4 regions of the Pseudoalteromonas shioyasakiensis genome follow, and region 4 is predicted to be linked to each of the others. Evidence: predicted binding sites of a transcription regulator. Region 4 holds the regulator's gene; each other region holds the start of a gene.
The links. The regulator sigma-54, encoded in region 4, starts transcription at its own class of promoters, with help from an activator protein. The targets are predictions, from matches to a motif close to GTTGGCACGNNNNTNGNNT.
Positions count from the first base shown of each region.

Region 1 (2,208 bases), 1.5 Mb from region 4:
ATGCCAGAAATGGACGGTTATACCTTAACCGCTGAAATTAAGGCTGATCCAAAATTATCACCTTTGCATGTGATCTTGCATACCTCTTTAAGTGGGGTGTTTAACCAAGCAATGATCGAAAAAGTGGGTGCTGATGATTTTATTGCAAAATTTAACCCAGATGAATTAGCGACAGCTGTGAAGAAGTGGGTTCATTGTGATTAATTATTTATAGGTGGTATTACTTTGGAAAATAAGCATTTACAACAAAGCGAATACGATCAATTCCGCTCTTTTTTAGAGCAACAATGTGGCATTGTGCTTGGCGATAATAAACTTTATTTAGTTAAAAGCCGCCTTGCGCCGCTTATGGCGCGTTTTAATGTTGAGTCTTTATCACAGTTGGTAAGTAAAACACTAAGCCCTCATGAGAGGCAGCTTCGTGCCGCTGTCGTTGATGCGATGACAACCAATGAAACGCTTTGGTTTCGTGACCAATATCCGTTTGAGTTATTGAAAACAAAACTATTTCCTGAGCTTAAAGATGTGCGTAGGCCACTAAAAATATGGTCAGCGGCAAGTTCATCAGGACAAGAGCCGTACTCAATTGCCATGTCGGTTGCCGAGTTCCAATCTAAAAACCCAGGCGTATTAAAGATGGGTGCGCAAATTATTGGCACTGATATCTCTAATACCATGCTTGATATGTGCAAGAATGCTGAGTATGACTCGCTGGCGCTCGCTCGTGGCTTGTCGATGGAGCGTCGTCAAAAGTTCTTTAAGGACAGCGGTAATGGAATGGCTCAGGTAGTTGACCCTATACGTAAAATGGTCAGCTTTAGACATTTAAACTTACTCGATTCATATGCCCTAATGGGCAAGTTTGACATCATATTTTGCCGTAATGTGTTGATTTACTTTTCACCAGAAGTAAAAGCTAAAATCATTTCGCAATTTGCTCAAGCTTTAAACCCGAAAGGTTACCTGTTTTTAGGTGCGTCAGAATCAATGGCGGGCTTAAGTGATAGCTTTGATATGGTTCGTTGTAACCCGGGTATCATCTATCAGAAAAAGTAAACTCTCCTTAGCAACCTAGTCCTTAGGTTGCTAAATTTATCTATTTTTCAGTCTGTTACATAAACATAATCATCTCTTTATTCTTGGCTTAGCTTTTGCATTAACCACTGCAGAGTCAATTTTTTGGAGATGGTTATGGCTATCAGTTTTGATAAAGCATTTGGTGTTCATCCTCATGCGATGTTGATCCGTTCACAACGCGCTGAGTTATTAGCGACAAATATCGCTAATGCTGATACGCCGGGCTATAAAGCGAAAGATATCGATTTTGCCTCGGCATTAAAAGCGGCAAAAAGCAACCAACAAGGCGGCAATAGCATGGTAAGAACCGATGCTAAACATATTGCCGGGGGCAGTCGTTTTGTTGGCAGTGCGGAAATGTTTCGTACGCCAAATCAAGCAGATACAGGTGATGGTAACTCAGTCGATATACAAGTGGAACGAAACTTGTATGTACAGAACTCATTAGAGTATCAGGCAAGCCTGCAATTTATGAGTAGTAAAATTAAAGGCCTTAAAAAAGCCCTCGGTAGTCAAGGAGCTTAATCATGAGTTTGTATAATGTTTTTGATATTTCAGCAACCGGTATGAGTGCGCAAAATGTTCGCTTAAATACCACAGCCAGTAATATTTCGAATGCGAATACGATTAGTTCCAGCCAAGATCAGACATACCGAGCGCGCCATCCTGTTTTTGCTGCAGAGCTGACTAAAGCGTCATCATCACAAAGCAATCCTCAGGGCTCTTCTGTTGGCGTTAAAGTATTAGGTGTTGTAGAGAGCGATAAACCTCTGCAAATTGAATATAACCCGAACCACCCAAGTGCGGATGAAAATGGTTATATCTACAAACCTAACGTTAATGTTGTAGAAGAAATGGCAAATATGATTTCAGCCTCTCGCTCTTACCAAACAAATGTGCAAGTTGCTGATGCAGCTAAGCAAATGTTAAGTAAAACACTGTTGCTTGGGCAGCGGTAACCGAGGATAAGTTATGAGTAACGACATCAGCAGTGCGTCATCAACGTATTTAGATAATTTACGTTGGCAAGACAATCAAAATAAAACAGAAGAGAAAGATGATACTTTAACGCAAGAAGACTTCTTCTCACTTTTAACACAACAGTTGTCGTTTCAAGACCCAAGCAAGCCT
Region 1 covers NZ_CP077770.1:2,781,399-2,783,606, reverse strand. The annotation lists gene KQP93_RS12940 (chemotaxis protein) at 1-204, shown strand, start outside; gene KQP93_RS12935 (CheR family methyltransferase) at 226-1,056, shown strand; gene flgB (flagellar basal body rod protein FlgB) at 1,192-1,602, shown strand; gene flgC (flagellar basal body rod protein FlgC) at 1,605-2,036, shown strand; gene KQP93_RS12920 (flagellar hook assembly protein FlgD) at 2,050-2,208, shown strand, end outside.
Region 1: flgB (flagellar basal body rod protein FlgB) is a predicted target of sigma-54. The motif match lies at 1,139-1,157, and genes of this name have one in related genera.

Region 2 (2,208 bases), 1.8 Mb from region 4:
CCACTTTACCATTCACGCTCACACGGTTGGCATCGATGTATTTTTCCATTTCACGACGTGAACCCACGCCAGCACGGGCTAATACTTTTTGTAACTTTTCAGTTTCTACATTACTCATTCAGATAGTTCTCTCACAGAAGGATCGCTCAATAACTGGTTGATTTTACTCTCCTGAAGTTCAGGTAACGGCGGTAATTCATCTAAACCAGCTAATGAAAAATAATCTAAGAAAGCGGATGTTGTGGCATACAACGCTGGGCGCCCAGGCACCTCTTTATGGCCAACAACTCTAACCCACTCTCTTTCTAATAAGGTTTTAATAATTCCTGAGCCAACAGCAACCCCCCGTACTTGTTCAATTTCACCACGGGTAATAGGTTGTCTATAGGCAATCAAGGATAAAGTTTCTAGTAGTGCTCGTGAGTATTTAGGTGCGCGCTCTTGCCATAAGTTTGCCAGCCAGGGCGCTAAACTAGCGCAGGCTTGAAACCTGTAACCGCTGCCTACTGCAACAAGCTTAATGCCTCGGGTTTGATAATGCGTTTGAATTTGTTCAATTGCATTATTAATGCGCGGCATAGATACGCTTAAATCAGCTAATACTGTCTCTTTTAAATGACGTTTAGACACAGGTTTTCCAGCAACAAAAATCGCGGCTTCTATGATTTCGACTAACTGTTCATCACTGATACGTTTTGTGGCCATCGCTACTAAAGGTCATTTTAAATCACTAACGCTCTATTATGACAGAAGTCGGCCAAGGTTGGAAAAATTATTGTAAAAAAGCCAGTGTAAAACACTGGCTTTGGGGGATATTTATGAATGGATATTGAAATTAGCTATTTTTAACCATTTCAAGGGCATCATCTTCGGCAACGTCGCTGCCATATTTGCTAATGTAATTAACAAACTCAGTGCGGCTTACACGCTTATCTTTGTTGCTATCCATATAGCCAAAGTGATTTGCGATATCGTCGTCATCGGCTTCTTCAATAGAAACATAACCATTTTTGTCGTTATCTAACGATTTAAAGTCATTTTCGATTGGGTCAAATTTAGCGATTTCAGCTTTAAATGCTGATTCAGATACCTCACTATCAGTTGCTACCTTGCCCGTATTTAATTGCATGTATGCATTAAATTCAGTACGGCTGATTTGCTCATCCATATTGGTATCGATATTTGAAAAATGATCCCAAATTGCATCATCGTCAGCTTCTACTTTAGAGATATAACCGTCATTGTCATTATCTAGGCTGCCAAAATCGCTATCGATTTTTGCTAAAGAGTTACTTGCAGAACATGCTGAAAGACTTAGTGCTGCTAAAATTGTTGATGCTAAAGTTAACTTGTTCATAAGACATTTCCTTGTAGTCGATTAGATTCACTTCGACTGTTACAAGTTGAATGCCAAAATGCCTTATTGGCTAAAATCAAGCACTTACAGCTCGGTTAAGTTGAGGTTAAGCCTATGATTTAGCAAGCTTTTCATGGAGTGCTGTAATTTTTTCATAAAAAAAGCGCTCCGAAGAGCGCTTTTTACAAATAACAAAAATGCCGCTATTAGATAGCTGCGTTTTGGTAACGCTTAACGAAGTCTGTTACTGCTTCGCCGTTACATTTTAACGTATTTAAGTTACCAATTTTTTCACGCACAGGTGTTAAACCTTTTTTAAGTGCAGTGATGCAAAGTTGAGTTTCTTTTTGCTCATTTTTAGCAAACACTTCAACAGCTGCTTTAGCTGCTTCTTGTGATTGTGCTTTTTTAGCAATTTCACGGATGTCAGTACCGTTACATAAAATGCTTTTTGAAAAACGTGACATTGAAATGCCATGCTTTGCTGCTTCTTTACGTGCAGCGGTAAACCCTTCGTTCGCACTTAAGCTACATAACTTTGACTCAATACGGTTATCAGCTGAAAAGTAGTGCGGGTTGCTTGCTAATGAGCTGAATGAGATACATGCAAGAGAAAGCATCACTAATTGTTTTTTCATGGTTTACCTTTAAATAGTACATAATATGAACGGATGGTTTGCGCGCATTATATAAACAAAAATCAGTAGATCAACTGAATTATTTATTTAATTTAATAATTAATAGTGAGTTAACAATGTTTTTAAATTAAGCAGCAATTGATCAACATTTACCCAATTTGATTTTCGTAATTAGCTCATGAATAAGCCCTAGTTTGATGATAGAATTGCGCT
Region 2 covers NZ_CP077770.1:2,248,779-2,250,986, forward strand. The annotation lists gene rluB (23S rRNA pseudouridine(2605) synthase RluB) at 1-118, opposite strand, end outside; gene scpB (SMC-Scp complex subunit ScpB) at 115-705, opposite strand; gene KQP93_RS10520 (EF-hand domain-containing protein) at 836-1,357, opposite strand; gene KQP93_RS10525 (exonuclease III) at 1,564-1,995, opposite strand.
Region 2: KQP93_RS10520 (EF-hand domain-containing protein) is a predicted target of sigma-54. The motif match lies at 1,397-1,415, and genes of this name have one in related genera.

Region 3 (2,208 bases), 1.5 Mb from region 4:
ACTATCAGCAAGCGCTGTTTTATATGGCATAGGTGCATCGCCAAAGTCGATTGAGTTATCAGTTACTTTTACTTCTGCAATAGCACAGCGAGCGCCATCATTTTGATTAGATGTTGGCCCTAAGGTGAACACTGCTGCGGTGGGTGTATAACCAACGATAGGACTGGTACTCAAATCTACTTTATGGATTTTACCGCTGCGGTTATTACTAAAATAAAATTGCCCTTGCACATCAAAATAGCCAGCACCGTTAGCGCCAGTATCCCCGGCTATGTCGAGGTTTGCTATAAAAGTGGGTGTCTGATTATCTAAATTGATTTCGTACAGGTCGCCATTTGACTCAACCGCATACAAAAGATTGCTATGTGGATGAAAAGCAAAATCATAAATAGCTAAATTCCAGTTCGCTGAGCCTGCAACTAATTGCGCCTGATACTCGTCGGCCTCTTCAGTTAAATCAATGCCATACAAACCAAATTTAGGGTGATATAAATAGTAAACCGCCCGATTAGTTTCACTATTTACATGAATATCACCAACATAAAAATTGGTATCTGGCAGACCATTTACATTCAAACGTTGTAAAATATAATCGTCACCAATACGTACAACACTTCTCGGGGCTTGTTTACTAAAGCCATACATATATTGGTCTTGATAATTAAAGCCAACCGCATTAACACTGTCGTTATTAGCTTCTGTTGTAAAATTCATTGATGCAGCAAGCACTGTGGCTTTTGCAGACACCAAGTCAACGCCATACATTTGCGCAGGCGAACCTTGAATCAAAAATGCTTTACTTGGGCACTGTTCAAATGGTTCTGCACTTACAAAGCCTGTTGCAAGTGCTGTTATTAGGTAAGCGGGTATATTACTTTTCATAATTACACTCTCCTGTGGATGTGTCATTACTCAAAGCAGTAACCATTCCAAAATATAACTCTATCTATAACAAACGGTTATTAAAAATCAGACTGAGTATTTGCAAGATGCAAGAGGCATAATTGCATAATGCAATTCTTTTTAGCTATAAAAGCAAATCATTCCCACTTAAAAGAATGACATGCTAGACTAGTTAGGTATAAAAATAATAATAAACCCTACTATGAAAATTAAAGCCCCTGTTATTCTGTACTTTGCCTTATCAATTAACAGTGCTTTTGCATCAACACTGCAACAAAACATTGATGAAGCCAGAATAATCAGTGACTACCAAAAACGATATGACTATTTAAAAGCCATCGATAAAAAGCTTATTGAGTCTGCCAGCCTTGCAGAACAAGTAAGTTATAACGTTAGATTAATTCACGTTCACATACACCTCGGCCAATTTCAACAAGCGCAAACTATCATTGATGAACTTGAAGCGGGCTCAAAATACAAAAAAGACTCCCCCATATACAGCGAGTTGTATCTAGCGAAAGCGCGGTTGGCATATAGAAAAAGTGACTTAGAAACCGCAATTTATTTATCGCAACAAAATGTCGCCCTATTTCAGCGCTTACAACTTACCCATTATGAAATTGATGCCGTGGCGAGTCTTGTCAGTGCTTATCATAATGCTGGCGAATATCAAGCAGCCTTAAACTTGCTTGAAGTTTATATTCACGACAACAATCGCGAATTAACCTTAAAGCAAAAAGAAATGCTCTATCATGGTTATTCGCGTAATCTTGAACAGTTAGACCGCTTAACGCTTGCACTCGAATATAAGCTAAAACGCCGTGAAGTTATTCAACAGATGTCGCCGTCTATCTCGTTACAAGCTGGCATAAGTTATTCAATTGCTCAGAGTTATTTAGATTTAGAACAATACGAAAAAGCAAAGAACGAGTTTATTATAGCTCTTAGTTTTGATAGGCAAACAGGTTCACTTTCTGATATCGGACATAGTTTAGTTAAGCTTTCCCAATGCGAATATGGGCTAAAAAACTACCCTGCAGCACTTGAATACGCACTAGAGGCTCAACAGGTGTTCGCAAGTTATAACAGCACGAGAAATACTGCCTGGGCAAATCATAATATTGCGATCAATTTGCTCGAAATAGATAAACCTGACCAAGCATTAACCATTGAAAAACAAGTGATCACTGAACTAAAGCAAGACGATCACTTATATATTGATGTATTACTCACATTAGCAAAGCTATACATTGGCTCTACTGAGCACGAACAAGCTAAACATTATGCTGAGCAAGCCTACCAGTT
Region 3 covers NZ_CP077770.1:2,009,188-2,011,395, forward strand. The annotation lists gene KQP93_RS09305 (LruC domain-containing protein) at 1-882, opposite strand, end outside; gene KQP93_RS09310 (ATP-binding protein) at 1,106-2,208, shown strand, end outside.
Region 3: KQP93_RS09305 (LruC domain-containing protein) is a predicted target of sigma-54. The motif match lies at 916-934, and genes of this name have one in related genera.

Region 4 (2,208 bases):
CAAAGATCTAAACAAAGCAGGTCGCGAAGAAACACTAAATAGCTTACTCGATGAATTTAGCATCCAACACATTCGCGATAGCCAAGGTATGGCGCTGTCAGGTGGTGAACGCCGCCGTGTTGAAATTGCTCGCGCATTAGCCGCAAATCCTAAATTTATCCTTTTAGATGAGCCTTTTGCTGGTGTTGATCCAATTTCAGTGTTAGATATAAAGAAAATAATTGAGCACCTAAAAAATCGTGGTATTGGTGTACTAATTACTGACCATAATGTTCGAGAAACCCTTGATGTTTGTGAAAAAGCCTACATTGTTTCTCATGGGGAGCTAATTGCATCAGGCACACCTGAGCACGTATTAGCAGACCAAACTGTACGCGATGTATATCTAGGCGAGCAATTCAGGCTGTAACCATTACGCCAGCGACTAGAGCATCTGCTAGACTTATAACAATGACAATAAATCGATAATGACTTAACTGTGTTTGCACAGTTATCGATAACTTAAAAAGGATTGTTAGGGATACATGAGGCAATCATTACAGCTGCGCATGGGCCAGCAACTTACAATGACTCCACAACTGCAACAAGCTATTCGTTTGTTGCAGCTCAGTACATTGGATCTCCAGCAAGAAATTCAAGAAGCGCTTGATAGTAATCCTCTACTTGAAGTGGAAGAAGCGGATTACAACGAAGAAAGCACCGGCAAGAATGAGCAAAAAGCTGAATCTGACGATGTGCAAGTCAGCGCGTCTGCCGAAGAAGCTCCTAGCGAATACGAGCAAGAAAGTAGTGATGCTCTCAATAAAGACACCGTAAGCGATGACTTAGCTATGGATGTTACCTGGGATGAGTACATGAGTGCCGCCCCTTCAACATCGTCAGGGCCAATGCCTGAAGATGAATCAATCTATCAGGGTGCATCAACCGAAACCCTTCACGAATACCTAATGTGGCAATTACAGCTCACGCCATTTAGCCCTACTGATGAAGCGATTGCTGTGGCAATTGTAGAAGCTATCGATGAATCAGGTATTTTAACGGTAAGCTGTGAAGATATCGTCGAAAGCTTTAATCAAAATAGCGATGAAGAAGAAATCGAACTTGATGAAGTCGAAGCGGTCTTAAAAAGAATTCAGTTATTTGATCCTGTTGGTATTGGCGCACGCAGTTTACAAGAATGTCTGTGCATTCAGTTACGTCAATTCGATGCTAATACGCCATATTTAGCTGAAACTAAAATGGTTTTATCTGAGCATATCGAATTATTAGCGAGTCGCGACTATCGAACTTTGATGAAAAAGACTAAGCTTAAAGAAAACGAGCTTAAAGAAGTGATGACGCTCATCCACAGCTTAAATCCTAAGCCTGCGGATAGCATAGTGCGCGAAGAGTCTGAGTACGTCATACCTGATGTATCAGTAAAAAAAGTAAAAGGTCGCTGGGTAGTCGAGTTAAACCCAGACTGTATGCCAAAGATTAGAGTGAACAGCCAATATGCGGCGATGTCTCGCTCTGTTAAATCAAGTAGCGACAGCCAATTTATTCGCTCTCACTTACAAGAAGCTAAGTGGTTTATTAAAAGCTTAGAAAGCCGTAACGATACGCTATTAAAAGTGACCAACTGTATCGTTCAACAACAACAAGCTTTCTTTGAGCATGGCCCTGAGGCAATGAAGCCGATGGTGCTAAATGATGTTGCTGAAATGGTCGAAATGCATGAATCGACGATTTCACGGGTAACAACGCAAAAATATATGCATACCCCACGGGGTATTTTTGAGTTGAAATATTTCTTCTCAAGCCATGTCAGCACCGAAAATGGTGGTGAGTGTTCTTCTACAGCAATACGCGCTTTAATCAAGAAGTTAGTCGCTGCAGAAAACTCAGCTAAACCATTGAGTGATAGCAAAATTGCAGATATATTGGCTGAGCAAGGAATTAAAGTAGCTAGACGTACAATTGCAAAATATCGTGAGTCTCTAGCAATACCTCCGTCTAATCAGCGTAAGAGTCTGATTTAGACGTTTTACATAGAAGGAAAAATGCTTATGCAACTAAATTTAACTGGTCGTCATGTAGAAATCACAGATTCATTAAGAGACTATGTAAACACCAAGTTTGCGAAACTAGAAAGGCATTTTGACCATATTAATAATGTTCATGTCATTCTAGATGTAGAAAAATTAAGCCAAAAAGCAGAAGCAACTT
Region 4 covers NZ_CP077770.1:483,397-485,604, reverse strand. The annotation lists gene lptB (LPS export ABC transporter ATP-binding protein) at 1-409, shown strand, start outside; gene KQP93_RS02320 (RNA polymerase factor sigma-54) at 525-2,021, shown strand; gene hpf (ribosome hibernation promoting factor) at 2,049-2,208, shown strand, end outside.